Regions from separate parts of the Pseudocolwellia antarctica genome, predicted to be linked through region 2. Evidence: predicted binding sites of a transcription regulator. Region 2 holds the regulator's gene; the other holds the start of a gene.
What was found. Region 2 encodes sigma-54, which starts transcription at its own class of promoters, with help from an activator protein. Its sites were predicted from a motif close to GTTGGCACGNNNNTNGNNT; they were not measured.

Region 1 (15,226 bases), 140 kb from region 2:
AAATCATTATTTTGGGTATAACCAGCTTCTTTCGATGCTTCGACCATAGCAAGCGTTATTAGGTTAGGATCATTCAGATCTGAAACACTTAATGGACCATCTCCACCATGGGCTTTAGATGCACCACGTGAATTAGTTTCAGATTTTTTAAATAAAGGAAGTAGATCAGCATAGCTCCAACCTGGATTTGTTTCTCCCCAAGTATCATATGTTGAATAATGACCACGTTGATAAATCATGGCATTGATCGACGAACAACCCCCAAAAACTTTTCCACGTGGCATGTATAAGGTGCCACCATTTAATGAGCTTTGTGGTTCTGAACGATAATTCCAATCCAATGCAGTTTTGAACAATAATGGGAATGTAGCTGGAATATGAATAAAGTCGTTTGTATCAGCTGGGCCTGCTTCAAGAATTAAAACTTTGTTAGCTGGGTCTTCAGATAAACGAGCTGCTACGGCACATCCAGCAGAGCCTGAACCAATAACTATATAGTCGTATTCTTCTGCTGATGTACTTTTAGCATGTGCGGCACTTAAGAAAAATGGAACTTGTGCAGCAACCCCAATTGCTGCAGCCATTCGAATAAAATCACGCCTAGAGATATTTCCTGCGGCGAAGTCTTTGTAAAGTTGTTTTTCCCCTGGATTTTTATTGATTGATGCAACTTGTAATAGTTTTTTTCTTTTAAGGTTTTTATCAGTCATAAATAGTTATCCTAATTTGTTTTTATTTTTTATAATATTCAGCATGATATATGCCAAAACAAAAAAAACCAGTTAATAGTTTGATATATAATGATTTATTCTGTTTACCATTAAAAATAAACACAAAAGAGATAAATCAACTTGAGACAGTTAATGTGAGATGTGTGTCATGTTGAAACACTTGGTGAGTTATTTTTTAGATAACTTCCGGTATAAAGTTGCTCGAGAGATACCTAACCATTTAGCTGCCTCACTCACATTACCTTTACATTGCTTTAGAGACGTTGAGATTAGCTTTTCCATTTCAACATCAATCTTTCCATTTAATTTCTTACCTAATGAAGTACATGATTGATCGGGTAGCAGTTCTACAGCGTTATGATATTCTTCTGGAAGCTCTTCAAGGGTTATATTCTCATCACCCTCATTCATTGCGTCGGCATAAAGCAAAGCATTTCTAAGCTCTCTTATATTGCCCGGCCAATCATAAGTATTAATGAATAATTCCATGCTTTCATCTAGCTTAGATTTATTGTGACAATCTTTATGTAATATAATGTCTGCTATGCCAATTTTGTCTACTCTTGATCTCAGCGGAAGTAGATTAATTGAATAACCTTTGATTCGATAATATAGATCTTTTCTGAATCCACCTGATTCCACTTGTTTTTCAAGATCAACATTTGTTGCACATATCAGTTGAAAGGTTACGTCTTTCTCAATATTTGAACCCAGCGGGTTAACTTTTCTGGTTTCTAATACTCGAAGTAAGCGGCTTTGCATAGCAAGAGGCATATCACCAATTTCATCTAAAAATAATGTACCGTTATGCGCTTCGACTATTCGTCCTTTATTACCTTTCTTATCTGCACCTGTAAATGCACCTCCTTGATAGCCAAACAGTTCACTCTCAATAAGTGCTTCAGGAATAGAAGCACAATTAATGGAAACAAACTTTCCGGTACACTCACTTTTATCATGTAAATATTGCGCGGCAACTTCTTTACCAACTCCAGACTCACCTAATAAAACGATAGGGAGGCGTGATATAACTTTACTTCCGCTATTCATATTTTTATTGATAGTGGGATCACCGAAGTATATAGAATCGGCCTTACAATGGTTTTTTTCGGCTTCTAACGGTGCATAAGTATGTTTAGTGGTTATAGGTTGGTCTTTCGACTTTATAACTTTTGCCGTTAACGAAATACCTGAATGTAATCTCAATTTAAAAGGCTGTTGTTTTGTTAAGCCTAAATTAAGCACATCAGAAAATGGTGTATCAAAAATAGAACTAAATAACTGTCCGTTGATAGAGTAATCATGAAACAAGAAACGATTCGCCGCTTCATTACACCCAACAATAGTCGTATCTGCTGCCACGGCAATAATTAAATTAGTTAGTTCGCCAAATTGGGCTGATGATAAGGTTAACTCTATGGTTAATGTTTCAGGTATTGAATAGACAAGTTGTTTTTGTATGTTTTTAGCGCAGCTTTTCAACATATAAAAGACTGCTGGATCATCTAACGGGTTTTCATTTGTTAAATTGATAGAACCGATAACGATACCTTTTGGACTTAGAATCGGCAAAGCTGCGCAATTTAATCCAACCAGTAAATCTTTATAATGTTCATTCCCAAACACTCTTGTAAATTGTTTTGAGTGAATAGAACAAGACATCGCCGTTGTACCCACTCTATGCTCATCTAAGGCTACACCGTCCTCAAAGCCCACAAATAGTTTGTCATTCACTATTTTATTAGAGCGCATAACTTGCAGGGTATTACAGTTGGTATCAGTTAAGAGAATAGAACAGCCTGAGTCGGCTACTGAATTATGTAAATATTCAAGATGGTTTTTTGAGCTATCGATAAGCAACCGTGAGTCATATTTTACTTCAGCAAAACGACTTTTATTAAGGTGATCATATTCAAGACCACCTTTCATATCTAACGAATTGTTTTTGCATCGTAACCAAGATTCTTTAATGGAGTATGGTAAATATTCATCAATATTTAACTCACCTTCATCAAAGCGTTGCTTTAATATTTCTAATTTAGAACCCATCATATATACACTCAGCTCTATTAAATTAAACACGTAGAAAGGGTTTTCACCAATATATTTACAACATGACTAAGAGCATTTTTTAAAAATGTATTAGCTTAAATACATGGTTAATCCCATACCGTTAAATTTTAACCTTTAGACATGCTAACACCTAAAGAGCTAAGTTCCAATAAACCTAAATTGTCTTTATAAAACTATTACTTTGCCTTTTCAACTTCATAGTTAACAATCCTTTACACAACCTAGCTTAAGGTTGAGTAAAGAGATTGAACGTTATAATCACCTATTCATTCATAGTCATGCTATGAACCTTATGAGTTAATTAATACGACATATTAAAAAACTTTTACAAGTCTAAGATTAATAAATGAGTTTTCATAAAAGCCATTTTCTATTGAAACACTTTGGCCATATTGTAGTTGTACTTGTAAATCAGGTTTTAAGAAGTGCTGAGCAGTAATTTGAAAACGGCTGTTATCTAATTCATCATCTTGTTTTACACCTTCAATTTCAGACTCTGCACCAAAATCATGGTAATAGCTTAAACTTAAGTTAGTAGCCTCTGTCATATGGTAATTAAGATGTGTTTGGATCCCATATTGTGCATCTTGTTTTCTGGTCGTATTACTGTTTCCAAACTCATCATTTTCACCAAAGAATGTATATTCTCCGATTAATTCTAAAGAAAAGTCATTAGAAATCTGATGTATATAAGCGGCTTGAGTAATGAATTTATAACGATTTTCGCCAATATTAATACCACCTTGCTCTTTATCATAATTTCCTAACGGAATAGATAAAAAGCCTGTAACACCAAAGGAATTCTTAGTTTCAGCATTGTTGTATAACCAGATAGTAGCGCCAACTAAAGGATCACCAACACCTGATGCAGATAGTGAGGCATCACCCGCATTTAACTCAACACGTCCAAAAGGGATAACGACTTGCGGATCAACAATAAAATCACCTATTTTAAGATAATGTATCCAACGCGCGATACCAATATTAGTAGATAATGTAGGTGCGCCTTCAATACGATCACCATCAACATAGAGCTTGTCGAGGTCTGTCGTTTGGTAATAAAGTGCAGCAACGTTAAGTCCTGCAGGTAAAGGTCTATAGTCCCCAGGATCGGTAGTCACTTGAGCAGCAAATACGGTAGATGTACAAAGAGATAAAGCTAGTGCAGGTAAATAAGATTGTTTTATGTTTGATGTCATAGTTATGCTTCCTTGTTATTTTTATTTTTTATCAACAACAGAAGAGCAATAAATATTCCATTTATATAAATACAATATAAAACATACACTTAATATATTTAACAGGGGAAAACGAAATAATAATAGTCTTGAAACAGAACGTTTTAATGGATGTAGATCTCATATTGATACAATGAGTAAAATAAATAGGTTTAGCTGTAAGAGATAACAAAGTGTTTTATAAATAATAGATATAGTACGAAGAGGTTTAGGTGTGATTATGTATTTATTAAGGCGTTAGAAAATGACATTTTAATGAAGGCCCTGAGCAATTGAGTTCGCCCAGGGAAATTACTCCTCCATTTGGAATACCACTATTAAGCTGAGTACAGAAAGACTCTGATTTTATAATAGTGGATCAACTTAATTCTATTTAGCGATAGCTCACCATAGTAGGGATAGTCAGTATATTCTTACCAAAACGCTTTAATGTCATATATATGCTAAAGAACACCAAACTAACTACAGCTAATATAATAAAGGACAGCATAGGTGTTGCCGCAAAAGTTGCGACTTGGTAACTTGCTGTTGCAGCTAAATAAGCTAACGTGAAACTCCATGAAGCAGCAAAAACAGCCCAACGTGTACCCACCTCATTTTTAATTGCGCCCATTGCAGCAGCACAAGGCGTATAAAGTAAAATGAAGAGTAAGTAACTAAAGGCACCAATTTTACCGGCAAAGGCGGCCTGCATTATAGTTATAGTGCTTTCTTCAACATCTTGAGCCTGAGCAGCAGCTTGAATAGTGGATACGTCGCCAATACTAGTACCTAATGGATCGTCTGCTTCTATTCCTTGTAAATTATCTGTAATGCTTGATACAGCATCATTCCATACCACACCAAAAGAGTCTGGTTCAGCAGCTTCTTCCGACTTAGGTGAATATAGGCTATTGAATGTTGCCACAAGTGCTTCTTTAGCAAATAAGCCTGTAATAATACCTACACTTGCTTGCCAGTTATCTTCTTTCACACCCATAGGTGCTAATAACGGAGTAACCACTTGAGCACTTCGACTTAATAATGAGTCTTGAGTATCGTGATGTCCAAATTGTCCGTCAGTACCTAACGAGTTAAAAAAGTTAAGTACACAAACAACAACAATAATAGTTTTACCCGCGCCTAATACAAAAGAGCGTGTTCTTTGCCATACACGTTTACATAAGAAAGATAGCTTCGGCCATTCATATAAAGGAAGCTCCATTATATTAATAGAGTTACTGCCCATTAAAATGGTTTTCTTAAGCATTAAGCCTGTAAATAATGCTGCTGCGATACCAATTAAATACAGTAAAAATACAATATTTTGACCTGACTCAGGGAAGAAAGCTGCTGCAAAAAGTGCATATACAGGCAATCGAGCGCCACACGACATAAACGGAGACATCATTACCGTAGTTATGCGCTCGCGTTCGTTATCTAAAATACGTGCTGACATAACCGCAGGTACTGTACAACCAAAGCCAACAATTAACGGTACAAAGGCTTTACCTGGTAAACCAATTCTTTGCATCGCGCTATCAACAACAAAAGCTGCTCTAGCTAAATAACCGCTACTTTCAAGTAATGATAAACCTATGAATAAACAAGCGATAATAGGAATGAAAGTCGCTACTGTTTGAATCCCTAACCCTATCCCACCAATAATGGTTGTTAGCCAATCTGGTAAACCAAAGCTACTTAAAAAGTGCAGTGGATAATCTACAAATATTGCGCCTGCAAGAATATCGAAAAAATCGATAAAAGCACTACCAACGTTAATAGCAAACATGAACAATAAGTACATCATTACCAAGAAAATGGGTACACCTAGAACAGGATGTAACATCCAGCGATCTAATTTATCGCTGAAAGTATTTTTTTCTGGTGGCTCAACAGTAATGTCTGCCATGAGTTGTTCAATAAAAGTATATCTTGCCTGCATTACAGCAAGTGCTCGTTTGTCGTTTGACTGACAAGAGCCAGAACAAGCTTGACGCTCTAATGATAATGGTATGTCTTGATAGTCAGCTAATTCATCAGGAAGCGTTAGTAAGTGTTTTTTCTCGCTGACTTTTGGGATTGTTTTTAAAATTTCTTTTAAATGCTTTCCTGCATTTTTACCAATACTGTTTTCAGTTACAACAGGACAACCTAGTTGTTTAGACAGCTTGCTTACATCTATATTTTCAGCTTCTTTACGATCATTTTTGTTAAGCACAACCACCATAGGCAGTCCAAGCTCTAATAACTGTGTAGTTAAATAAAGTTGACGCTTAAGCTGAGTAACATCGATTACATTAATTAAGCAATCAATCGGCTTATTCTTAATAAAGTCTTGAGTTATTGATAAGTCTTTACCTTGCTGATCACGCTGGGCTAACGAGCTAATACCCGGTAAGTCGGTTAATAATGTAGGCGTGTTATTAATTTCGCACTGTTTCTGTTTTGCAGAAACCGTTACGCCTGTCCAATTACCTGTTTTTTGTTTTCCGTCACTTAAGGCATTAAATAATGTACTTTTTCCTGAATTAGCAAAACCCGCTAATACAAAGTTTTGCTGTGTCATTCGTTTATTAACTCAATTTGAATTTGTTTGGCGATATCATTTTGTAAGCACATTTTTGTTCCGTGTAAATGGAATGCAAGTGGACCTTTAAAAGGAGCTCTATGTGCTAAAGATATTTGTGTTTTTAAGGCAAAACCTTGCTCAATTAGCTGAGCACTTAAATTAAAGTTATCAGGTAAAAAGCAAATACGTGCCTGTTGATTGGGTGATAATTCGGATAATGTCATAAAAGCCACAAATGAATGATAATTGTTATCATTTAATAATACTAAATCTGTAGGTCTTCGACAATATAATTAATACATAGATCAAAAAATGATGGGCTTAAACCCACCATTTAACCGCTATCTTTAACTAATTCGATATTGTATCAATTTGCAACAGCCCAATATCAGTCACTCAAGCTCACTTGATATTGAGTTCTATAAGGCTTTGGCTGTTATTTTGTAAGATTTTATAAGTGCGTATTTACATTAAAGCGTAACATTGGATAATGATCCTTCTAAATATTGCTCATTCAACGTTAATTTTCTTAACTGAATTATTCAGTTCCTCTAGGTTCAGTTGATGTTTCAAGAGTTTATACTAGTATTGGCATAAAATACTCAGCTAGATATGGCTTACTTCGATTAAGCTTTAATTCGCATAAATTTTGATAGCGGAAGTTCAACAAACCCAATGATATTTAATGACAATTCATTTAACAGTGGCACAATAGAAAAGTATTTAACGATAAGGATTCTAAATGAAAGGTATTATCGCCTTACTATTAATAGCAACAAGTAGTATTTGTAATGCAACAGAACAAGCAGAAGCAATTTTTAAACAACTCGCTCCCTCTCTATACCAAATTAGACTTATTGATAAAGCCAGTGGTGAAAAATCATCTATTGGTTCAGGTTTTCAAGTCACCAGCGATGGACTTATCGCAACCAATTATCATGTAATTTCCGGCTATGCTCGTCATCCTAGTAAATACAAAATTGAATACTTAGATAACAAAGGTAATAAAGGCGCACTCGAACTTAAAAGTGTTGAGGTAATTAACGATTTAGCATTAGTAAAACGTGAAGTTACTCGTGAGATGCCTTTTTTCGAAATTTCAGACACAACCCCCACTAAAGGTGAAGAACTATTTTCTTTAGGTAACCCTCACGATTTAGGCATGATTGTAGTACCCGGTACCTACAATGGTTTAAAGAAAGAATCTTTTAATGACCGCATTCATTTTACCGGTTCAGTTAACTCAGGAATGAGTGGTGGTCCGGTTGTAAATGCTCAAACCAAAGTGGTAGGGATTAATGTAGCAACGTCAGGAAATCAAATAGGTTTTTTAGTACCACACGATAAACTATTATCACTTTTTGCATCATATAAAATAGACGAACCTGTAAGTATTGAACAACAAATGCTAGCTCAGCTTACTAAGAACCAAGAAAAGCTCATGTCGAGTATTTTAGCGAATGAATGGCAGTTAAAACAGTTAGGTGAGAGCTTAATTCCAACGATAGATGTACCTTTTATTAGATGCTGGGGAGACTCGAATGCTGATAAAGCTGATGCACTTATTTCAGCCGCTGTTGCACATTGTACTTTAGAAGAAAACACTTACCTGTCTTCACATTTTTTTACCGGTATTCTGGAAATGGAATTCAGGTATATGCAGGCTAAAGAGTTGAGTGATACTAAATTCTATACTTTATATGAACAACGCATTAAAAGAGCTGGTCCCGCTAACGAAGCAAATAAAGAAGATGTGACTGAATATCAGTGCCAGCACGATATTGTGATGCCTTCGCATCAAGGAATGAAAAACAAAGCTGTTTTCTGTACCAGAGCTTATAAGGACTTTTCTGGCTTATTCGATATTCTGTATCTAGCTGCCTCTATTGATAAAAACGATCAAGCACTATTAAGTCACTTTACCATTGCTGGTGTTACGCAAGATTCTGCCATGGCATTTTCTAAGAAGTTTATGGAGTCTGTAACATGGAAATAATCATTGAAGAAATCAGCAAGGGTCATAAGCTTTTAGGCAGACACAAGTTTTCTCAAACATCGATAACCATTGGTAGAGGCTATCAAAACGATATTATTGTTTCTGATCCTCATGTTTGTGCTGAACATTTGAATTTTAATTACAATGGCGAAGACTGGATTGTATCTGATTCAAATACCGTGAATGGTAGTTTTATAGAAAATAGTAAATCGATAATAAAACAGCATATTGTTAAATCTGGCGATGTTATTTCATTAGGTAAAAGTCAAATACGCGTGTTTTTTCCTGATCACCCCGTTGAAGCTAGTACAAGCTTCAGCCCTTTCGAAAACTTGATTGATATCGCACGTCACCCAATTACTCTTGTGTGTAGTATTGCTTTGTTTGCGGTTATTACTGGCTTTTTATTTTATTTAAACCACGGTACTGAAGTATCCTTCACCCAACTGTTTGTTCCTACAATAAGTATGGCGCTGATGTTTGCTTTATGGCCAGCCATTATTTCAATAGTATCTCACCTAACAAAACATGACGCTCGTATAGCCAGCCAGCTGGGCATAAGTTTCGTGTTTTTTAACTTGATGTGGGTAAGTGATATTATCCAACGTTTTGTGCAATTTAATGTATCAAGCCAATGGCCATTAATGTGGTTAGTGTCAGCCGTGCCTATTGCTTTAGCTTTCTGCTTGTTTTGGTTTAACCTAAGTATTGGTTTTCATACCTCTGAGCGTCGTCGTTTAATCATTTCAGCCGCTTTAACAGGTTTGTTATTTGGTGGTACTGCCTTAATTGAATTAAGTAAGAAGCCTGAGTTTAGTACGCGTCCGAAATACGATGCTACATTGATGACACCAATATTTAATATAACGCCTAGTACAAGTGTTGATGAGTTTATTAAAGACAGCGCTAAGTTATTTGAAAATGCGAAAAAAGAGATTGATGAAGAATAATCAGCATAATATAAATTGAGTTATTCGATTACCTTAAAAAACTAAAACGCCCTCTAAATTTATATTTAGAGGGCGTTTTATTTATTGCGTTTACTTATTCTGATATCAGAATATATAACCAATTTTTACTATGGGCGAGGAATAAAACCAACCGCTTCGTATACAGACTTAAGTACTTTTTGGGCATGAGCTGAAGCTTTCTCAGCACCTTGACGCATAACAGAATCTAAAAAGGCTTGGTCGTTACGGTATTGATGATACTTCTCTTGAATTGGCTCTAAAAGCGCTACAACAGCTTCTGCAACGTCACCCTTAAGGTGACCATACATTTTATCAGTATATTCTGGTACTAAAGACTCAACCGTTTTACCTGTACAACAAGATAGCAATGACAATAAGTTAGACACACCTGGCTTCTCAGCTACATCGAAATAGATATTTGCTTGCTCGTCTGAATCTGTCATTGCACGTTTAATTTTCTTAGAAATTTTCTTAGGATCTTCAAGTAAACCAATAAAGTTACTAGGATTATTGTCTGACTTTGACATTTTCTTAGTTGGTTCTTGTAGGCTCATTACACGTGCACCAAATTCAGGAATATACGGATCGGGAACGGTAAACACTTCACCATGAATATTGTTAAAACGTGTTGCTATATCGCGAGCAAGTTCTAAATGCTGTTTTTGATCATCGCCTACAGGCACGGTATCTGCTTTATATAACAAGATGTCTGCAGCCATGAGTACTGGGTAAGTAAATAAGCCTGAATTCATATGTGCTTCAGATTTTTGCGACTTGTCTTTATATTGAGTCATACGATTCAATTCACCCATTTGGGTGTAACAATTTAACACCCAACTTAACTGAGCATGTTCTGGCACGTGAGATTGAATGAAAATAGTACTTTTTTCAGGATCTACACCACAAGCTAAGTACAAAGCTAAGCCATCAAGTGTCGCTTTACGTAATGCTTCAGGATCAGGACGAACAGTGATCGCATGTTGATCAACAAGCATATAAAAACATTCGTGGCTGTCTTGCATGTTAACCCACTGCTTTAAAGCTCCTAAATAATTACCAATAGTTAATTCACCTGACGGTTGGCAGCCACTTAATACAATAGGTTTACTCATGATTTTCCTTTAATAATTTTTAATTGGTTTTTGAACATTGTTTATATGCTGGATTCAGCTTTAGCTAATGCTAGATAATTCTTTTCTTAATTCATCAATAGCAACTTTGTAATCTGGTTGTGAAAATATAGCACTACCTGCAACAAACATATCTGCACCTGCAGCTGCAATTTCAGCAATATTTTCACTGTTAACGCCACCATCAACTTCAAGTCTTATATCTCTTGCGCTCTCAGTGATTTTAGCCTTAACATGTTTAATTTTTTCTATTGTGGTTGGTATAAAGCTTTGACCACCAAAACCTGGATTGACTGACATTAATAAAATAACGTCGACTTTATCCATAATGTAATCTAAACAACTTAACGATGTAGCAGGGTTTAAAACAATGCCCGCCTTACAGCCTAAATCTTTAATCAGTTGTAGTGTTCTATCAACATGGTCAGTTGCTTCAGGGTGAAACGTTATAATGTCTGCACCCGCTTTTGCAAACGAAGGAATTAAACTATCAACTGGCTTGATCATAAGGTGAACATCAATAGGAGCTTTTATACCAAAAGCTCTTAATGATTCACAAATCATAGGACCAAAGCTCAAATTAGGAACAAAATGATTATCCATTACATCGAAATGAATAACATCAGCCCCAGCATCTAAAACAGCTTGAACGTCATCGCCCAAACGAGCAAAGTCAGCAGATAAAATAGAAGGTGCAATTAAAAAAGACATAGGTAATCCTGCAAATAAAATCTGCGCTACTTTATAACAAAGCTGCAATATTTTCCATTATAGAAAATATTATTATCGACTTATTACTCTGTTTAGGTGAGTAATTATAAATTATACTTTTTTTAATGATTAATACTAAAAACTTCTCTGCTTCGTTTTCATCAATTCATGTCGATATATTACATATATTTCCTTGTGAAACGCACTATCGACCATGTCAAATATGAATAAATCAAACAAAACCTTATCAATTTAGAATCTTTATTCTCTTTATTAGAATATTTATAAACATCGCACCCAAATGGTGCGCAACTATGTTTAGATACGCACCAAAACCAAACAAATACTAAAGAAAAAGTTATATAAATGTTAACAAAACATAATAAAGCACTGATATTTAAGTAAAATAAATATATTTTATTTTTGGCAACCAAATTGCTTTATATCAAGGAAACATTTAATAAAATAATAGAGAGAACTAAACATGAAAAAAACAATCGTATCTATCGCATTAAGCGCTACTTTAGCGACTTCAGCACTTGTTTCTACTCAAGCTTCAGCAGTTGAAGGATTATCAGCAAACGTAGCAGCTTCATCAAACTACATTTGGCGCGGTATCAGTCAAACAGGCGATGAAGCAGCAATATCAGGCGGTATTGATTATGCAGCGGATTCTGGATTTTATGTAGGTACTTGGGCTTCAAGCCTAGGTGGTGGTGCTGCTGAAGTTGATTTATATGCTGGTTACGGCTTTGAAGTTGATGGAATAAGCTATGATTTTGGCTATATCTTTTACGGTTACGATAGCTCAATAGCATCTACTGGTGATTCTGATTTCGGTGAGATTTATGCTTCTGTAGGAATTGATGCATTTTCATTTGGTGTGTCTGTTTTAGCTCACGCTGAGTGGGATGAAGATTTTGCTGATGACATTTATTACACAGCTGATTATGCCCTTGATGTTGAAGGTCTGGAAGTTGGCTTTCATGCCGGTTATTACGATACTGAATCTTCATATGATGAAGGTAATGTATATGATGGTTACGATTTAGGTGTAAGTCTGTCTAAAAACAATTTTACTTTTGGTGTTAACAAGCACGAAAACACAAACACAAGCGTATACCTTTCTTACGCTGTAGATATTGATTTATAATCAAATCTAATTAAGTACTAAAAACCTAAATTTTTATTTAGGTTTTTTTTTTCGCCTATTTTTCTCTAACTCTAAATCATCGATAAGTAATGGATACACTTTTGGGTGAAAAAATAACAAGAATAGCTTTCAATATACGCAGAAAATGAAATAGCTACTCTTATTGTTTGATGTTGCTACTCCGACTAAATATTTTTCATTTTTATACCTTATAAAATCAAGAATAGACTGATCCACTTCATTTAAGGTTGAATTCATCAATCAAAAATCATTACTCCATCGTTAAATACATTATTAATTGAAATAAAACATCCTCACAACGGGTCTTTTCTTTATTAGATGAATATTGGTTTATTACCCAGATAGAGGTTTTTATGAAAAAAATACTTGGCTTAGTTTTATCAACATCAATACTTTTGTACTCATCTTTAGCGAGTGCAGATAAAGCTGTTTTAGCTGGCGGCTGTTTTTGGTGTATGGAATCTGACTTCGAAAAATTACCTGGTGTAACTAAGGTGATTTCAGGTTTTACAGGCGGTGAAGTAAAAAACCCAACCTATCAAGGTGATCATAGTGGTCATTATGAAGCCGTAGAAATAACCTATAATCCAGAAAAATTAAGCTATCAGGATATACTCAATCATTATTGGGTTAACATCGATCCTTTTGATGCTCGCGGTCAATTTTGTGATAAAGGCTCAAGCTACTTAAGTGCTATTTTTGTTGCCAATGAGGAAGAAAGGGCTCTAGCAGAAAAATCTAAAGCATTAGTTATAAATGAGTTCCCTGATCAAACGGTTGTAACTCCTATATTAAACAGTAGTATTTTTTACCCAATAAAAGGTAAAGAAAGTTATCACCAAGATTTCTATAAAAACAATCCAATACGTTATAATGCTTACCGTTGGAACTGTGGTCGAGATAAACGTTTGAATGAAATTTGGGGAGATAGATCTACACATTAAAGTAAAATTTATTAAGACTATCTATACCTACCTTACCTAATTTCTTTAGGTAAGGATTAATAATCATTTCAGACAAAATCAAAATAATATCAACAAAGGTTTCTATAGTTTTCATTCGAACTATTAGCTTTATTAAAAGCACAGAAAGAATAACCACCTTCGATTCATAAATACTTTAATTGCACCTCTTTAAATCTACCTGAAATTAAACATTCAGTACCACAACTCTAAAAACTTCATGTTAGATTTATTAGTTCGTTTAATCATTTATTACCTGTAAGAAAAAATTCAATAATTAACATCAGTGACTTAGATGTAATTTCTATTCATAAATATTAAAAAGAGCTGATATTAAATAAATATTTAGGCTTTTTTTTCGCCTATCTTTGCTTTACTCTGAAGTATCTATAAACAACGGATGTACTTATGAGCAATAAAAACAACGAGAATAGCTTTAAAGATACAGCAAAGAGTGTAGGAGCTGCCTTTATTGGAGTACAAAGTGAAGCCAATAGGAAACGAGATTTCTCACAGGGAAAATTTAGTCACTTTGTTATTGCGGGTGTTATTGGTGTGGTTTTATTTATAACTGTACTACTGGTTATTGTATCTTTTGTTTTGCTTTAACCTTTAATTGTTAATCTTAAAGCTTTTTAGATTTAGGTAAATGATACAAAGCTAACAACTCTGCTGCTTTTTTACGTTCACCGCCTTTCTGACTTATAGTACGTGCTACTTGAATAGATTTAATTTTATGCGCGTGCTCATAAATTTTTCTTGTCCAAATCGTATCGTGATTACTAATGAGAACACTCGTTTTAACTTTATTAATGATCTCTTCAGCAGCATTAGCTAAATCAGCTTGTTCATCTAAACCAAAGCCATTTCCTGAATAACTGGTAAAACTAGCTGTAGTACTTAAAGGTACATACGGCGGATCACAATAAATAACATCGCCATCTTGTGCGTTATCTATAACACTACGATAGCCTTGGCATATGAATGTGGCTTTTTCTGACTTCTCTGAAAAGTACTCGAGCTCTTCACGAGGAAAATAAGGCTTTTTATACTTACCAAAAGGCACATTGTAACCACCTGACTTGTTATAACGGCACAGTCCGTTATAACCGTGTCTGTTCATATACAAAAACAGAAGCGAGCGGTAGTATTTATCCGTTGTTTCATTAAACTCTTTTCGCAAGCCGTAATAAACATCGGGATCATTATGTTGCTGATTGAATAAGCGCGCTGCATCTTCAATAAATTTGATAGGTGTTTGTTGGACGATTTTATAAAGGTTAATGAGATCAGCGTTGATATCATTAAGAATATATTCATCATAATCTGTATTTAAGAAAATAGAACCTGCGCCAATAAACGGCTCAATTAAGCGTTTACCATCGGGTAATAATTTATTGATGGTGTCAGACAGTGTGTATTTACCACCTGCCCATTTGAGAAACGCTCTATGTTTAATTTTCATCTAACTTTTTATGGTTAACACTTTCTAAGAGGCTGGATTGTAACTAATTATCGTGACTGATTATATAGGTTGATTTCATTATTCACTGCTTGAATTGACTTTATCCATGGTCCACGGTCTCGAAGTTCAGGAGATAACACCTTGATTGCTGCTTTGGCCTGTGGAATTGACTTATAAACATGGGTGGTCACTATATAAGAAAATTTACCATTAACTTCTCTAGC
Region 2 (15,226 bases):
TTACAATAATTGAAGACATAAAGGTTTAATTAGTAGTATCACAGAAGAATAAACGTCTATTCTACTGTAACAATTACTCTGATCCTAATGCCTCTTCAGATTGTTAACAAAAAACTTATGTTATTTACAATATATTAACGTTAAAATAACATTTTATTGTTTGGTGTAAGGGGTAATTTATTTTTAGCAAAATAAAGGCATGGATGAAAGTGCATTGGCTACAAAGCAATATGCGTCAGTCTTTCTTAACATATAGATTTTATAATCTGCCGCTTTTATTCGGTAATAAACCTATTGCAGATGTGTACCTGGCTTTAAATGATCCGCATAGTTTTATGCTTATTCAAGTATTATCAGACATAGAAAAAAGATTTAATTTAACTTTTAGACTGTATTTAGTAACTAATACAACGTTAAGTTCAGAAGTTGATGCTGCTTTATTAAATCAGTGGGCATTAAAAGATGCTAATCACATAGCAGATAAGTATGGCTTAATTAAAATTTCTTCATTTCCAGATATGAAAACATTAGTGACAGGTCAACAGACTTGGTTGTTACATGCTAAAACAGTAGAGCAAGCGTTAGCCGTATTTACTGATACATGGGCTAATAATTTCACCGAACACTTTCCTATATCAACACCAGTAATAACCGCGCAGATCAATAACCAACGTCGAATGTTTAGAAGAGGTTATCATGCTTCAGGCGGTTTATTCTTTTGCGGTAACTGGTTTGTGGGTGTCGATCGCTTAGAGCATTTAGAGCTTTTATTAAATGAAAAAGGTTTAAATAAAGAAGAAGCCAAGGTTACTTTTAATAAGAATGATTTACAGTTTTTGGATGATCGCAATGAAGTAGGTGCTGAATCGGTTGAAGCTTTTGTTTCTCTCAATAGTCCTTTTGCTTATTTAGGTCTTATCCAAGCAAAAAAGCTAACAGATCATTATCAAATTCCATTGTCGATTAAACCTATGATCCCAATGAATATGAGAGGCGGAACTATATCAGAGCATAAACAACGTTATATGTTGCTTGATGCAACAAGGGTTGCTCATAAGAATAATATATTACTGAAAGAATATGCTAAACCACTGACTCAAGGTGTGATAAATATTTATTCGTTGTTTTCATTTGCTCAGTTAAAAGGTAAGTCGTATGAATTTATGTTAGCTGCTTTTGATGCGATTTATGTGACACCAATTGATTTAGAACTCGATAAAAATATCAAATTAATCTGTCAAAAAATTGATATTAATTACGAAGACGCTATAGCTTATGGTAAAGAAAATGATTGGCAACAGTGGTCAGAAGAAAATCACCTAGCACTAAACGACCTTGGCTTGTGGGGCGTTCCTTGTTTTAGATATAAAGACGTAAGTTGCTGGGGTCAAGATAGATTAGTGCAAATAGAAGATGCTATATTAGCTAGCTAAAGGTAATAGATAAATACAGGTAGCAAGTGAATAACATTTCTAAAGAAGTCATGCATGTAGGTGAAATGGCGAGTGGTGCGCAATTAACGGTTCCTGTTTATCGCATTAAGGGCATTAATAGCTTAGCGCCTAGTGTTTACATTCAAGCTAATATGCATGGTGCTGAAGTTCAAGGTAATGCGGTAATATTTCAGTTACTTGAAATATTAAAGGATTCACAAGTTTATGGTGATATTACCTTAGTTCCTTATGCAAACCCTGTAGGTTGTAACCATAAAAATGGTGAATATACCTTAGGGCGATTTGATCCTATTACAGGAGTGAATTGGAATCGTATGTATTACTTTGATGAAAGCCTAATTCCTGCTTTTGTTGAACAATACAAAAATGAAACACCTTCTGTTATTCAATCAGCCTTTAAAAAACAACTTGTTCAAAGTATTGATAAAAAACTCGAAAATAGTGATTTTGGGCTAACAACAGGGCAGAGGATTGCTTACCAGTTGCAGCGATTAGCTCATCAAGCTGATATTGTTTTAGATTTACATACTGGGCCTATTTCAAGTAAACATCTTTATTGTCCTGAATATGCACAAGACAGTGCATCATATTTTAATATTCCTCATACTATTTTAATTCCTAATGTTTTTAGTGGTGCTTTAGATGAAGCTACTTTTTGTTCGTGGTGGACATTGCAAGATGCCTTGAACAAAGTAGGTAATGACTTTTCAATAACCTCTACTGAATGCGTTAAAGAAAGTTTTACTGTCGAACTTGGTTCGCAAGAACAAATTGACTTGGCTGAAGCTTATCAAGATGCGTTAAGTATTTTAACTTACTTACAACATAAAAATGTTATTGAAGAAACACCATTAAAGCCCGAAGAATTAACGCGTTATGCTTGTTATTTGAAAGATTACAAAGCGTTTTATTCACCTATGGGCGGTATGGTTGATTATCTTGCCGAATTTGGTAAACCATTAGTGGCAGGGCAGCCCTTAGCTCAAATACTTCGTATGGATAACTATGGAGACGGCGAGCCTTTACATCAAATTACTTTAGATTATGAAGTTTTGCCTATTCTTCATTTTGCTTCAGCCAGTGTGAATCAAGGTACTGAGTTATATAAAGTCTTTACACGTTATTTTACTTTGTAATTTAACTGATAAACCCAAGGTCTATTTATTAATTACGGAATAAAAAATGACGACATCATTATGATTTTTGCTTTAACTGTACTCTCTTTAATCGCTTTTGCGGCTAACTCAATTCTCTGTAGGATTGCATTAGGGCAGGGATATATTGATCCCGCTGGCTTTACCATTATTCGCTTATTATCTGGAAGTATAGCCCTTTATTTTATTTTGATTTTTCATCAGTATAGTAAAAAGGCTGATGCTAATGGCTCTTCTCAAGATAATAACGACAACTCATCTACTTCCAAAGGGAGTTGGTTAGGTAGTGCTTTATTATTTTCTTATGCATTGTCATTTTCTTATGCTTACGGCTATTTAGATACAGGTACGGGAGCGCTTATTTTGTTTGGCTCTGTACAAATCTGTTTGATCTTGTCGGCATTAATCGCAAAACAAAAATTATTATTGAGTGAATGGTTAGGTTTAGGTTTAGCTTGTATTGGGTTTGTTTATCTTATTTATCCAGAATTAACGACACCTTCTCTAGTGGGATTTGTTTTGATGATGGTCTCAGGTGTTGCATGGGCTGGTTATACCTTAATAGGTAAGCGATCTAAGGCTCCTTTAATTGATACGTGTTATAACTTCTTTAGAACCATCCCGTTTGTTTTAATCCTTTTATTATTAACGATTTCAACGACTGAATATTCTTATGATGGTATTTTGCTTGCTGTATTGTCGGGCGCTATTATGTCAGGGGTTGGTTACGCTATTTGGTATACCGCTTTAACGGGTTTAACAACAACTAAAGCGGCAGTTGTTCAGCTTTTAGTTCCTGTGATAGCGACTATCGGCGGAGTGATATTTATGAGTGAAGCGATGACAACTCGTTTACAAATATCAACACTGATGGTGTTAGGAGGAATAGCACTTGTATTATTAAGTAAGCAATTTCTTTCTAAATCGAAGCAAGCTTAGTTAAATTATATTTGTAGTGAGGAAATTCAATAACGATCACATTTAATCGTTATTGAATTAATCTATTTATATATGAAGTGGCTTTTATTAAAAAACGATATGACTTTTAAGATAGCTGAACAATTCTTTAAAGTATTTTGCTGGTTTCTCGGCTTTTACTTCTTTACTTGCTTGACGGATCAACTGACGTAACTTTTGTCTTTCCATTTCTGGATTCTCTGTAAGTAATGATTCAATCGCATCATTATCACCTTCAATCAACGCATCTCTTAAGGACTCTAATTTAGTGTGCTTAACAGACTCTTGTTGATGTTTGTTCGCCATAACATCTAACGCTTGATATATTGGCTCAAGATCAGTTTCAGAGAGTATTTTGGCTATATGACGAATATGCCTACGCAATGCCTCATGTTTATTCAGAATTTTGTCAGCCAAAACCATGGCGTCTTTTAACTCATCTGTTAAAGGAAGACGACTACGTTGATGTTTAGACATTTCTACAATTTTTTGTCCAAAATCTTGTAATCTGTGCATTTCACGTTTTATTTCAGATTTACTTTTTAAATCTTCATCTAATTCGTCGATATCGTTAGCAGACTGGGGCATAATGTTTAGTAATATAATTGAAATTACCAATAGTATACTACACCTCTGCAATCCAAAAATAGTAGATAGTCTTATTTGTTAGTATTTCATCAATCATTAAATGCATTAGAGACATAAATTCCATCATGACAGAATCAAACGGCATTATTAATCAACTTGAACAAGTAAAAAATCGCGTAGCTAAAGTTCTTGAATTAGCAGAGACCTTAGGTGTTGATTCTGCAGAAGTCGCGATGAGCAGACAGCAAGGTTTAAGTGTTGGCACACGTATGGGCGAAGTTGAAACGGTTGAATTTACCAATGATGGCGCTTTAGGACTTACTGTTTACATAGAGGGTCGTAAAGGTAGTGCATCCACTGCTGACCTTTCAGAAGGCGCATTACAACAAGCAGTACAAGCGGCTGTAAATATAGCTAAATATACTTCAGTAGATGATTGTTCTGGTTTAGCTGATAAATCGCTACTTGCAATGGAGCCGGAAGATTTAGATTTATATCATCATAAAGCCATTAATACTGATGAAGCGATAGAAATTGCTAAAGCGTGTGAAGAAAGTGCATTAGCTTACGATAAACGCATTACTAATTCAGATGGCGCAAGTTTAGATACGTTTGAAGGCTTTAAGGTTTATGGTAATACTCATGGACAGCTTGTTGGATATCCAAGTAGTCGACATAGTTTAAGTTGTGTAATGATCGCTGGTGAAGGTGATGATATGCAACGTGATTATGCTTATACCGTTAGTCGAAAGTTCGATTTATTAGATGCGCCAGCACTTGTTGGTGTTGAAGCGGCAAAAGAAACTTTATCACGATTAAATCCACAAAAATTACCTACGGGTAAAGTTCCTGTAATGTTTAGAGCGGATATTGCTAATACTATCTTCGGACATTTTATTGCAGCGATCAGTGGTGGTAATTTATATAGAAAATCATCTTTCTTATTAGATTCTATTGGAAAGTCAGTTTTTCCTGACTTTTTAAATATTAGTGAGCGTCCTCATATCAAAGGTGCACTAGCGAGTAGCACATTTGACAGTGAAGGCGTAAAAACACTTGATAGAGAAATTATTACAGCAGGTTGTTTAGAAACTTACTTATTAACTAGCTACTCAGCAAGAAAGTTAGGCTTACAAACTACAGGTCATGCGGGTGGTATTCATAACTGGATATTAAATGCAGAAGGTGAAGGTCGAGGCGGTAACTTTGATAATATGCTTAAGAAACTAGGCACTGGTTTTCTAGTAACTGAGTTAATGGGGCAAGGCGTTAACGTTGTAAATGGCGATTATTCTCGTGGTGCAGCAGGCTTTTGGGTTGAGAACGGTGAAATTGCATTCCCTGTTGCAGAAGTAACGATTGCAGGTAACTTACAAGAGATGTTTAAAGGTTTAGTTGCTGTAGGTGACGATGTGGATATGCGCGGCAGCATTAGAACGGGCTCGTTACTTATGAATGAAATGCAGGTTGCTGGTAACTAAACTATTTAGGATTTGAGTTTAGACTTGAACTTTGATTTAGCAGGAGCTTAACTTAAGTTCATTATAAGTTAGAAATAGACTAAAAAATAAAGCGTGCTCACTATTAAGTGAGCACGCTTTTTTTTCTGGCTAAGTCAGTAGTAGGGTCGCTGTTCCTAAAAAGGCAAATATACCTACAACATCTGTTACTGTGGTTAATATAACACTGCCAGCTAATGCGGGGTCTATGTTCATACGTTTCAGTAACAAAGGCACTGATACCCCAGCGAGACCTGCTGCAGTCATATTCATTAACATCGCAAAAGCTATAACTAAGCCTAGCATGAAGTCTTGCTTCCAAACGGCAACTACTGTTGCAATTAATACAGCCCAAATAATACCATTGAGAAAGCCGACAGCGAGTTCTTTAAGTAATAAGGTTTTAGAGTTACTGTCACCAACATGACCTAACGCCATACCACGAATAACAAGTGTTAAGGTTTGATTACCCGCTACACCACCCATACTAGGTACAAGGGAGTTCAATACAGCTAAAATAGCTAATTGGGCAAGTATTCCTTCAAACATACTGGTAACGGCTACCGCGAGTAATGCGGTGATTAAGTTAACACCTAGCCAGATAGAGCGTTGTTGTGTACTTTTTAAAACAGGAGCGAAAGTATCGGCTTCATCATCTAAACCCGCCATACTCATCATAGAATGTTCTGCTTCTTCACGAATTATATCAATAACATCATCTATGGTTATACGACCTAATAGATGACCTTTTTTATCGATAACGGGTGCAGAAAACCAATCATATCTTTCAAATAATTGTGCAACTTCAGTTTCTCGCATTGTAACGTTTACCGCTTCAATCTCGTCGTTAACTAAAGTTAATATAATAACATCAGGCTTTGCGGTAATGATCACAGATAATGAAACTGAACCTATGAATTTGTTATGTCGATCAACCACATAAAATGAATCGGTGGATTCAGGTAATTTACCTTTTAAACGTAAGTATCTTAATACTACATCGACTGAAACATCTGGGCGGATAGTGATGGTATCTGTGTTCATGATACCGCCAGCTGTGTCTTCTTCATAAGACAGGGCTTTTTCAACTCGACTTCTATCTTGCGAGTCCATCGAGCTTAGTACATTTTGATAAGCACTATCTGGTAGTGTTCTTAATACTTCAGCAACATCATCTACATCCATGCCTTCTGCAAGAGCAGCAAGCTTCTCAGGACGCATACTTTTAAGTATGCCTTTACGTACTTCTTCGTTTAGTTCTTCAAGTACATCACCATGATTATCGTTATCGATAAGTTGCCATAAAATAGCACGAGTTTTTGGTGGTGATGATTCTAGAATAAGGGCTAGATCATAGGCTGGCATCTTCTGTAGCAGTTTTCGAACATGCACAAACATACCACTGCTGAGAGCGGCATTAACTTCGAGGAGTCTTTGTTGGTTATATTCTTGTTCTGCTATTTCTGCCATAAACCCTTCATGTACGAATTAGGTGGGTATGCTCAGCCCGTAATTTGAGTTCAGTTGAAGTAAAGTCTGCGATTATCAATTTTGAACTATTTATATGAAATTAATATTAAATAGTACGTGTTATTTGTATCGGATATGACTGTATTAGGGGCTACTGATAATAAATATTCTATCCTAACTCAATTGTTTTATCAGCTTTTTTCTTTATGTTGGTATGATTGAATTTGGCGCTAGGTGTATAAATAATAAGTATTATTCTTCTTCATCAAACTTGTCTGAGAATAACTGACAAATACTATCAATAGCGGCTTTAGCATCAACACCTTCAGTGACTACGGTAACGCTTTTTCCTTGGCTACCTGCAAGCAACATTAATCCCATAATACTACTGGCATCAGCAGAGTTATCGTTTAACGAAACAGTAACTGATGCATCGAACTTTTGACATAGTTGAGCAAGCTTTGTTGCTGCTCTTGCATGTAAACCAAGTTTGTTGCTGATAATAAGTGTTTTTTCGCATGTGATCATAATGTTGTTTTTCTTATTTTATGTACTTGATATGGTGATGTCTCGGTGACGAGATTGTACGTCTTCACGTTCTTTTCTTAAATTGTTAGCCAACAGTTCTGCAATATAAACTGAGCGATGTTTACCACCAGTACAGCCAATTGCTATGGTTACATAGCTGCGGTTATTACGCTCTAAATGAGGTAACCATGTCATCATAAAGCTATTAATTTGCCAAATAAACTTAGTAACGATAGGTTGGCTAGAAAGAAAGTCTTTAACTGGCTGATCTAATCCAGTATAAGTTTTTAGTTCTTTATCCCAAAAAGGATTAGGTAAGAACCGTGCATCAAATACATAGTCAGCATCTTGTGGTACGCCATGCTTAAAACCAAAAGATTCAAATACTACCACCATAGAACCTGACTTTTTACCGAGAATTCTTTCTCTGACTAAATCGGCAAGCTGATGAGGAGATAGTTGGCTAGTATTAATATAAAGCCCTGTACGTGTTGAAATAGGCTCGAGTAACTTCTTCTCTAATGCAATCGCTTGATCAAGCGCTATATTCTTTTTAATTAGCGGATGTAATCTTCTGGTTTCACTGAAGCGTCTTATAAGATCACTGTCGTCAGCATCCAGATATAAAATGTTTAAATCAACGGTATTCGGTAGGTAATCTAATATTTCGGAAACATCTTGAGGATTGTTAGGTAAATTACGAACATCAATACTTACCGCTACATTTTCGTAATCGTTGATCACGGTATGCACGAGTGCAGGCAATAAATTTACAGGGATATTATCAACACAATAGTAACCTAAATCTTCTAGTACTCTTAAGGCTACTGATTTTCCTGAACCTGAACGTCCACTTACGATAATTAACTTCATTGAGCTGTTCGATCCTTTTTTATGTGTTTTGTTGGATAAGCTTGAACAATTCTTCATTACTTTGACACTTTCTAACTTGCTTAGCTATTTGCTTATTGCCGAATAACTTAGCAATACTTTGTAAAGTCGTTAAGTGCTCTTTACAAGCATCTTCGGGAACAAATAGGGCAATAAAAATATCGACAGGTTTATTGTCTATCGCGTCAAAGTCAATAGGTGTTTCAGTAGTTACGACAACAGCAACCACAGACTTAGCATTTGCCAGTCGCCCATGAGGGATTGCAATGCCATTGCCAATTCCTGTAGAGCCTAGTTTTTCTCTAGACACTAAACTTTCTAATAACTCGTACGGACTATGCTCAGAAATTTTGTCGGAGGCTATGGTGCAAATTTGGTCTAAAATTCGTTTCTTGCTAGAACCAGAAATTGCACAACATGTGCAATCTGGTAATAAGATATCTTGCAAAGTCATAATTACTTCTAAAGCCTACTTTATTCTACTGAGTTAATGGGTTGCGGTTTTGCCTTTGTACTTCAAAATTTGACGATCTAACTTTTCAATTAAAGCATCGATTGAAGCGTACATATCTTGATTGTCTGCCGTTGCATGAACTTCTGTACCTTTTAAATGAACAGTTGCTTCAGCAATTTGGTTTATTTTCTCAACTGTTAATACTACATATACATTATTAATTTGATCAATATGTCGTTCTAGCCTTAAAAATTTCGTATTAACATATTCGCGTAAAGAGTTAGTGATATCTACATGGTGGCCTGTTAGGTTTATTTGCATAAGTTAACGTCCTCTTTTAGTCATATTGGAAAATTATATTAAGCTCTTACGTTGATTCGACGGCGGTATTGATAATGACTCTCTATATTTCGCGACAGTACGACGCGCGACTTTGATACCTTGCTCAGCAAGGATTTCTGCCATTTTGTTATCACTTAATGGTTTTGCTGGAATTTCTGCGGCAACAAGTTTCTTAATAAGCTCTCTTATTGCTGTAGAAGAACAGTCACCACCATTATCAGTGCTTACATGGCTTGAGAAAAAGTATTTAAGTTCAAAAATCCCTCTTGGGGTATGCATGTACTTTTGAGTAGTTACGCGAGAAATTGTTGATTCATGCATATCTACTGCTTCAGCAATGTCATTTAAAACCATAGGTCTCATGGATTCAGGACCATGTTCAAAAAAGCCCTGTTGACGCTGCACTATACAATTTGACACTTTTAATAATGTATCGTTCCTACTTTCTAAACTTTTAATAAACCATTTAGCTTCTTGCAAGTTAGAACGTATATATTGTGTATCGTTTGATGACTTCATTGAGCGGCTCATCGATGCATACTGTTGATTTACAGAAAGCTTAGGTGCTGTGTCTGGGTTTAATTCTACTACCCAGCGACCATTTTTCTTTTCAACGGAAACATCAGGGATCACGTATTGTTCATCACTTTTAACAACACTGTCGCCAGGACGAGGATCTAATGATTGAATTAAGCGTAATACTTCGCGTAGTTGATCTTCTTTTAAACGCGTTTTACGCATTAATTGACGGTAATCTCTATTACCTAATAAATCTATATGCTCTTTTACAACTTGTTTACTTTCTTTAAGCCAAGGTGTAGCGGTATCAAATTGATTAAGTTGTATCAGTAAACAATCAGCAACAGAACGTGCACCTACACCTACAGGATCAAAAACATTAATACGTTTTAGTACGGCTTGAACTTCGTCTAATTCAAGATCTTCAATACCAACACAATCGAGAATGTCTTCACAAGAAACCGTTAGGTATCCTGACTCATCAATAGCTTCAATAATGGCTATGGCGATGGTTTTATCGGTATCACTAAAAGGAGTTAGTTCCATTTGCCACAAAAGATGATCTTGTAGAGAATCTTTGGTTTCACCTTGATAGGTATAATCTTCAGAAGGAGAGCTAATACTACCTGTATTAGAAATACCTGCGCTGTAGCTTTCATCCCATGTGGTATCTATATTAAGTTCTTCGGGGATGTCGGTATTGCTCATCGCTTCAGTCGTTGATATTTCATCAATAGAGGGAGTAGAGTCTTCTGAACCGTCAGTGCTGCCTTTATCTGTATCCGCTTTTGCGTTTGCAGAGAATGCATCTTCTAAATTATTAACGGAACTATCCTGAGAGTTAGGGGAACTCTCATCAACTTCAAGCAACGGGTTATTCTCCAAAGCTTCTTGAATTTCCTGTTGTAAATCTAACGTTGATAGTTGCAGCAACTTTATTGCTTGTTGCAACTGAGGTGTCATCGTTAGATGTTGTCCTATACGGAGTTGTAAAGAAGGGCGCATCTACGTATTATTTATCCTATTAATCATATAAACATTATTGATACTTATTGATAACTATAGCGTAAATTGTTCGCCAAGGTATACATCTCTTACATGTTGATTTGAAAGTATCTCATCAGCATTACCTTCTGCGATTAATTCACCATGACTTACAATATAGGCATGTTCACATACATCAAGTGTTTCACGAACATTATGGTCTGTTATGAGTATGCCGATGCCTCGTTCTTTTAAGTGTAGAATAATCTTTTTAATATCACCTACAGAGATAGGGTCGACACCCGCAAAAGGTTCATCTAATAATATAAACTTAGGGTCTGCGGCTAATGCTCGTGCAATTTCTACTCTGCGACGCTCACCACCCGATAAACTCATACCTAAATTGTCTTTTATGTGGCCTATATTAAACTCTTCTAGTAAGTGCTCTAACTTTGCTTCGCGTTCAACTTGGTTTAAAGCTTTTTGCGTTTGTAAAATGGCCATGATGTTGTCATAAACGCTAAGTTTTCTGAAAATTGAAGCTTCTTGAGGAAGGTAACCAATACCTTTTCTAGCACGTTCATGCATAGGTAATAAGGTGACATCTTCATCATTAAGAACAATAGAGCCTTCATCGTTAGGTACAAGACCTACAATCATGTAAAAAGAGGTTGTTTTACCTGCGCCATTTGGGCCGAGTAAGCCAACAATTTGACCCGCGTTAACGGTTAAGCCAACATTTTTTACAACTTTACGGCTTTTGTATGATTTAGCCAAACCTTTTGCAATTAGAGTAGAGGTAGCCATGCTTTATTGAATATCCTCAACGAGTGGTTTGTCTGTGTTTATTTTGGTTTTAGTTTTTGGCTGAATAACTGTTTTCACTTTGTCATTCTCATTACTTTCAGCATTCACATATTCTGTTTCTGCGTTATAAGTAATTTTGCTACCACTTACTTCACTACCGTCTTGTTGTAATAATGCATTACCTGAAATAACCACAGTATTTAAAGAAGGTTCGTATCTAATTTCGTTGGCTTGTAAGTTAATCGGCTTGCCATCGTCTAATGTTTGCTCAAACGTTGCTGGCTTTCCTTTAGCTATATAGGTTTTTTCACCTGTATCAACATCGGTGATCACTTGTACTAAGTCAGCCTTAATAATTAGGGTGCCTTGTTTGATAACTACATTATCGATGTAACTAAAAATTTTATTTTTTAGATCCGCTGATTGTTTGCTGGCATCAATACTTAATTCTTGATTTATATCGAGCTTTTTAGCTAAAGCTGTAGAGCTAGCTAAAGACGATAATACGAGAATTAATAAGCTACTTTTGAGTTTTTTGGTAAATAGTTTGCACATGTTCAGTTAATGTCATCTGTTTGGTGTTTATATCAACAATTAATCCAGAACCGTACACGGTAAAGCCATTACCTAAAATAACGATGGCTTGTTCTGAGCTAATAATGTTTGTGTTTAAGTCTAATTCAATCGATTTTCCATGAATTTGCTGTATTAAGCTATCAGGATCCGTAGATTCTAACTTCACTCTATTTTTTAAGCTTACACGATTGTTTTTAAACAGTGTGCCTTCTTTTGAGCTAATTTTCCATGGAACATCTTTATTTTCTGGGTATAAGGTCAAGCTCGGAAATTCAAAGTGAGTAACTTCTATACCCGAATAATGTTCCATTCTTTGTGCATCGATAATATGAGAAAGCGCTCCAGTTTCACTAAAAGTGTTACTTTTTAATGATTCAGCAATAAAGTCGGGCGTTAATTCTGTATCTATCGTTTTTATTATTTGTTGATGTGATTGCTTCCATTCTATTAAACCGTAAGCAATGCAGGCTACTAATAAAGCAAATAAAGCTGTGGTGTAAAGCCTATTCATATACTAGCGCCAGTTGCATTAGCTAGTGTATTTTGAGTTTGCATAATTAAATCACACACTTCACGAACAGCACCAAAACCTCCACGAGTGAAGGTGGTGTAATGTGCTAATTGTAAAATCTGAGGGTGAGCATCATTGACTGCAATACTTAACCCGATATAAGCCATACATTCATAATCAGGCATATCGTCGCCAATATAAGCAACTTGTTCAGGTTTTAAATTTAGTTTGTTTAGAATGTTTTTTAACGCAGGTAGTTTATCTTCTTCACCTTGAACTATGTGTTTTACGTTCAGCGCTGTCATTCTGGTTTGCACTATATTGGATTGTCGCCCTGTAATCACAGCAACATCAACACCGCTTGCTCCTAGTGCTTTTATTCCGTATCCATCTTTAGTATGAAAGGCTTTTAACTCTTCACCGTCATTTCCTAAATAGATGCGACCATCTGAAAATACACCATCGATATCACATATAAAAAGTTTTATATTTTTGGCTTTGTTTAGAACTTCATCTGAAACATTTCCATAAAGTGTATTCATTTAAATGATCCCTGATTTTAGAAGTACATGCATATTCATTGCGCCAATTGGCGTGTTGTTCTCATCTACGATAATAAGACCATTAATTTTTTTGTCTTCCATTACCTTTAATGCTTCAGCTGCTAACATATCGGCTGAGGCTACCGTAGGATTCTCTGTCATTACACTCGTAATTTCATCTTGATGAATATCTATTTTTTGATCTAGTATTCTGCGTAAATCACCGTCAGTAAATAACCCCACAAGCTTATTATTAGTAACAACAGCAGTCATGCCTAAACCTTTTAATGACATTTCGACTAATGCATCTTTAATTTTTGCTGTGCTTTGTACAACAGGAACACGCTCATCAGTGTGCATAACATCAGAAAGTCTAAGTAATAATCGCTTGCCTAAACTACCACCTGGATGTGATAAGGCAAAATCGTCAGCGGTAAAACCTCTAGCGTTAAGTAAAGCAACAGCTAAAGCATCGCCCATGACTAAGGTTGCTGTTGTACTTGATGTTGGTGTTAAACCTAATGGACAAGCTTCTTTAGATATTTTAATACATACATGAGTGTCTGAAATGCTGGCGAGAGTTGAATTACTATTGCCTGTCATCGCTATGAGCTTGCTGCCAATGCGTTTGATCACTGGCATTATTGAAAGCACTTCTTCAGTTTCACCCGAATTAGAAATAGCTAATACTACATCATCTTGTGTGATCATGCCTAAATCACCATGACTGGCTTCTCCAGGATGAACAAAAAAAGCAGGTGTCCCTGTACTAGCTAACGTAGCTGCTATTTTTCCACCAATATGGCCAGACTTCCCCATACCAATAACAATAACTCTACCTTTACAATCAAACATTAATTGGCAGGCTAGTTCGAATTCGTCGTTTATGTATTGTTTGATTTCTTCAATAGCTTGTTTTTCAATATCAATAACATTGATAGCAAGCTGTTTAAATTGTTTCATGAGATAGTCTCGTTAATCTAATTTTATTGAGAGAAAAGTAATATTTGATAAGCAACGAAAATACCGAGTAATAGCAAACCTTTTGGCCTAGTTATCCTGAAGCTACCGCGATTTCTACTGAAACAAAGAACAAATAGTAATAGCGTTATGCCCAACATAATCGGAGCATCTCGTGTTGCTGCGTGAGCATCAATATCACCTGGAGCGATAAGCCCGGTAAGTGATAAAACAGCTAAAATATTAAATATGTTTGAACCAATAATATTACCTAAGGCTAAATCATCCTCTTTTTTAAGGATACTAGCAATGCTTGCCGCAAGTTCAGGTAGGCTTGTACCAATAGCTACGATTGTTAAACCAATAACTAGGTCACTAATTCCAAAGGATTTAGCAATAAATTCAGCGGAATCAATTAAATAAGAAGCACTCACAGGTAGTAATATCATACCTATAACTAACCAAACGACAGACATTCCTGTACTTACAGGGTCTGGAACATCACTCTCTGCGCCTAAAATCATAGGATCATCAACTGGAGCTGTTTTAGATCTTCTTAAGGTGATAACAAGTAAGGTAATGATGTAAGCAAAAAAACCTACAATGAGAATCAAACCTTCGATAAAGCTGAAGTTATAATCAGCTAACATCCAATAAGCTAAAGCAGTAACTGCTAAGATAAGTGGGATTTCACGTTTAATCGTACTTGAAGAAACCGTGAGAGGCTGCATAAAAGCTGTAATGCCTAAAACGAGAGCAATGTTGGTAATGTTTGATCCAATGGCGTTACCAATCGCGGTATTTGGATTACCTTGAAGAGACGCAGTTGCCGCAACCATCATTTCAGGAGCAGAAGATCCCATAGCAACAATAGTTAAACCAATTATCATTGGAGAAATACCTAAATTTCTCGCAAGCGAAGAAGCTCCAAATACGAATTTATCAGCACTCCAAACGAGCACCACTAGAGCGACCAATAAAATTAAAACT

Region 1: the regulator sigma-54 is predicted to act here: its motif matches at 11,824-11,842, upstream of ACPUVN_RS17900 (TorF family putative porin).

The regions. Positions count from the first base shown of each region.
Region 1 covers NZ_CP187926.1:4,115,966-4,131,191, reverse strand. Annotated here, with positions in the region: gene ACPUVN_RS17945 (GMC family oxidoreductase) at 1-710, opposite strand, end outside; gene ACPUVN_RS17940 (sigma-54-dependent Fis family transcriptional regulator) at 900-2,783, opposite strand; gene ACPUVN_RS17935 (transporter) at 3,119-4,003, opposite strand; gene feoB (ferrous iron transport protein B) at 4,416-6,590, opposite strand; gene ACPUVN_RS17925 (FeoA family protein) at 6,587-6,817, opposite strand; gene ACPUVN_RS17920 (S1 family peptidase) at 7,336-8,589, shown strand; gene ACPUVN_RS17915 (FHA domain-containing protein) at 8,580-9,539, shown strand; gene trpS (tryptophan--tRNA ligase) at 9,668-10,672, opposite strand; gene rpe (ribulose-phosphate 3-epimerase) at 10,733-11,401, opposite strand; gene ACPUVN_RS17900 (TorF family putative porin) at 11,886-12,554, shown strand; gene msrA (peptide-methionine (S)-S-oxide reductase MsrA) at 12,929-13,519, shown strand; gene ACPUVN_RS17890 (DUF2970 domain-containing protein) at 13,946-14,146, shown strand; gene ACPUVN_RS17885 (Dam family site-specific DNA-(adenine-N6)-methyltransferase) at 14,163-15,002, opposite strand; gene ACPUVN_RS17880 (SPOR domain-containing protein) at 15,050-15,226, opposite strand, start outside.
Region 2 covers NZ_CP187926.1:4,255,431-4,270,656, forward strand. Annotated here, with positions in the region: gene ACPUVN_RS18420 (methyltransferase) at 1-19, opposite strand, end outside; gene ACPUVN_RS18425 (DsbA family protein) at 204-1,433, shown strand; gene ACPUVN_RS18430 (succinylglutamate desuccinylase/aspartoacylase family protein) at 1,460-2,590, shown strand; gene ACPUVN_RS18435 (DMT family transporter) at 2,651-3,547, shown strand; gene yjgA (ribosome biogenesis factor YjgA) at 3,635-4,153, opposite strand; gene pmbA (metalloprotease PmbA) at 4,279-5,634, shown strand; gene mgtE (magnesium transporter) at 5,764-7,122, opposite strand; gene ACPUVN_RS18455 (HPr family phosphocarrier protein) at 7,375-7,650, opposite strand; gene rapZ (RNase adapter RapZ) at 7,669-8,523, opposite strand; gene ptsN (PTS IIA-like nitrogen regulatory protein PtsN) at 8,543-8,995, opposite strand; gene hpf (ribosome hibernation promoting factor) at 9,029-9,316, opposite strand; gene ACPUVN_RS18475 (RNA polymerase factor sigma-54) at 9,350-10,861, opposite strand; gene lptB (LPS export ABC transporter ATP-binding protein) at 10,916-11,647, opposite strand; gene lptA (lipopolysaccharide transport periplasmic protein LptA) at 11,651-12,202, opposite strand; gene lptC (LPS export ABC transporter periplasmic protein LptC) at 12,168-12,734, opposite strand; gene kdsC (3-deoxy-manno-octulosonate-8-phosphatase KdsC) at 12,731-13,276, opposite strand; gene ACPUVN_RS18500 (KpsF/GutQ family sugar-phosphate isomerase) at 13,277-14,239, opposite strand; gene ACPUVN_RS18505 (calcium/sodium antiporter) at 14,263-15,226, opposite strand, start outside.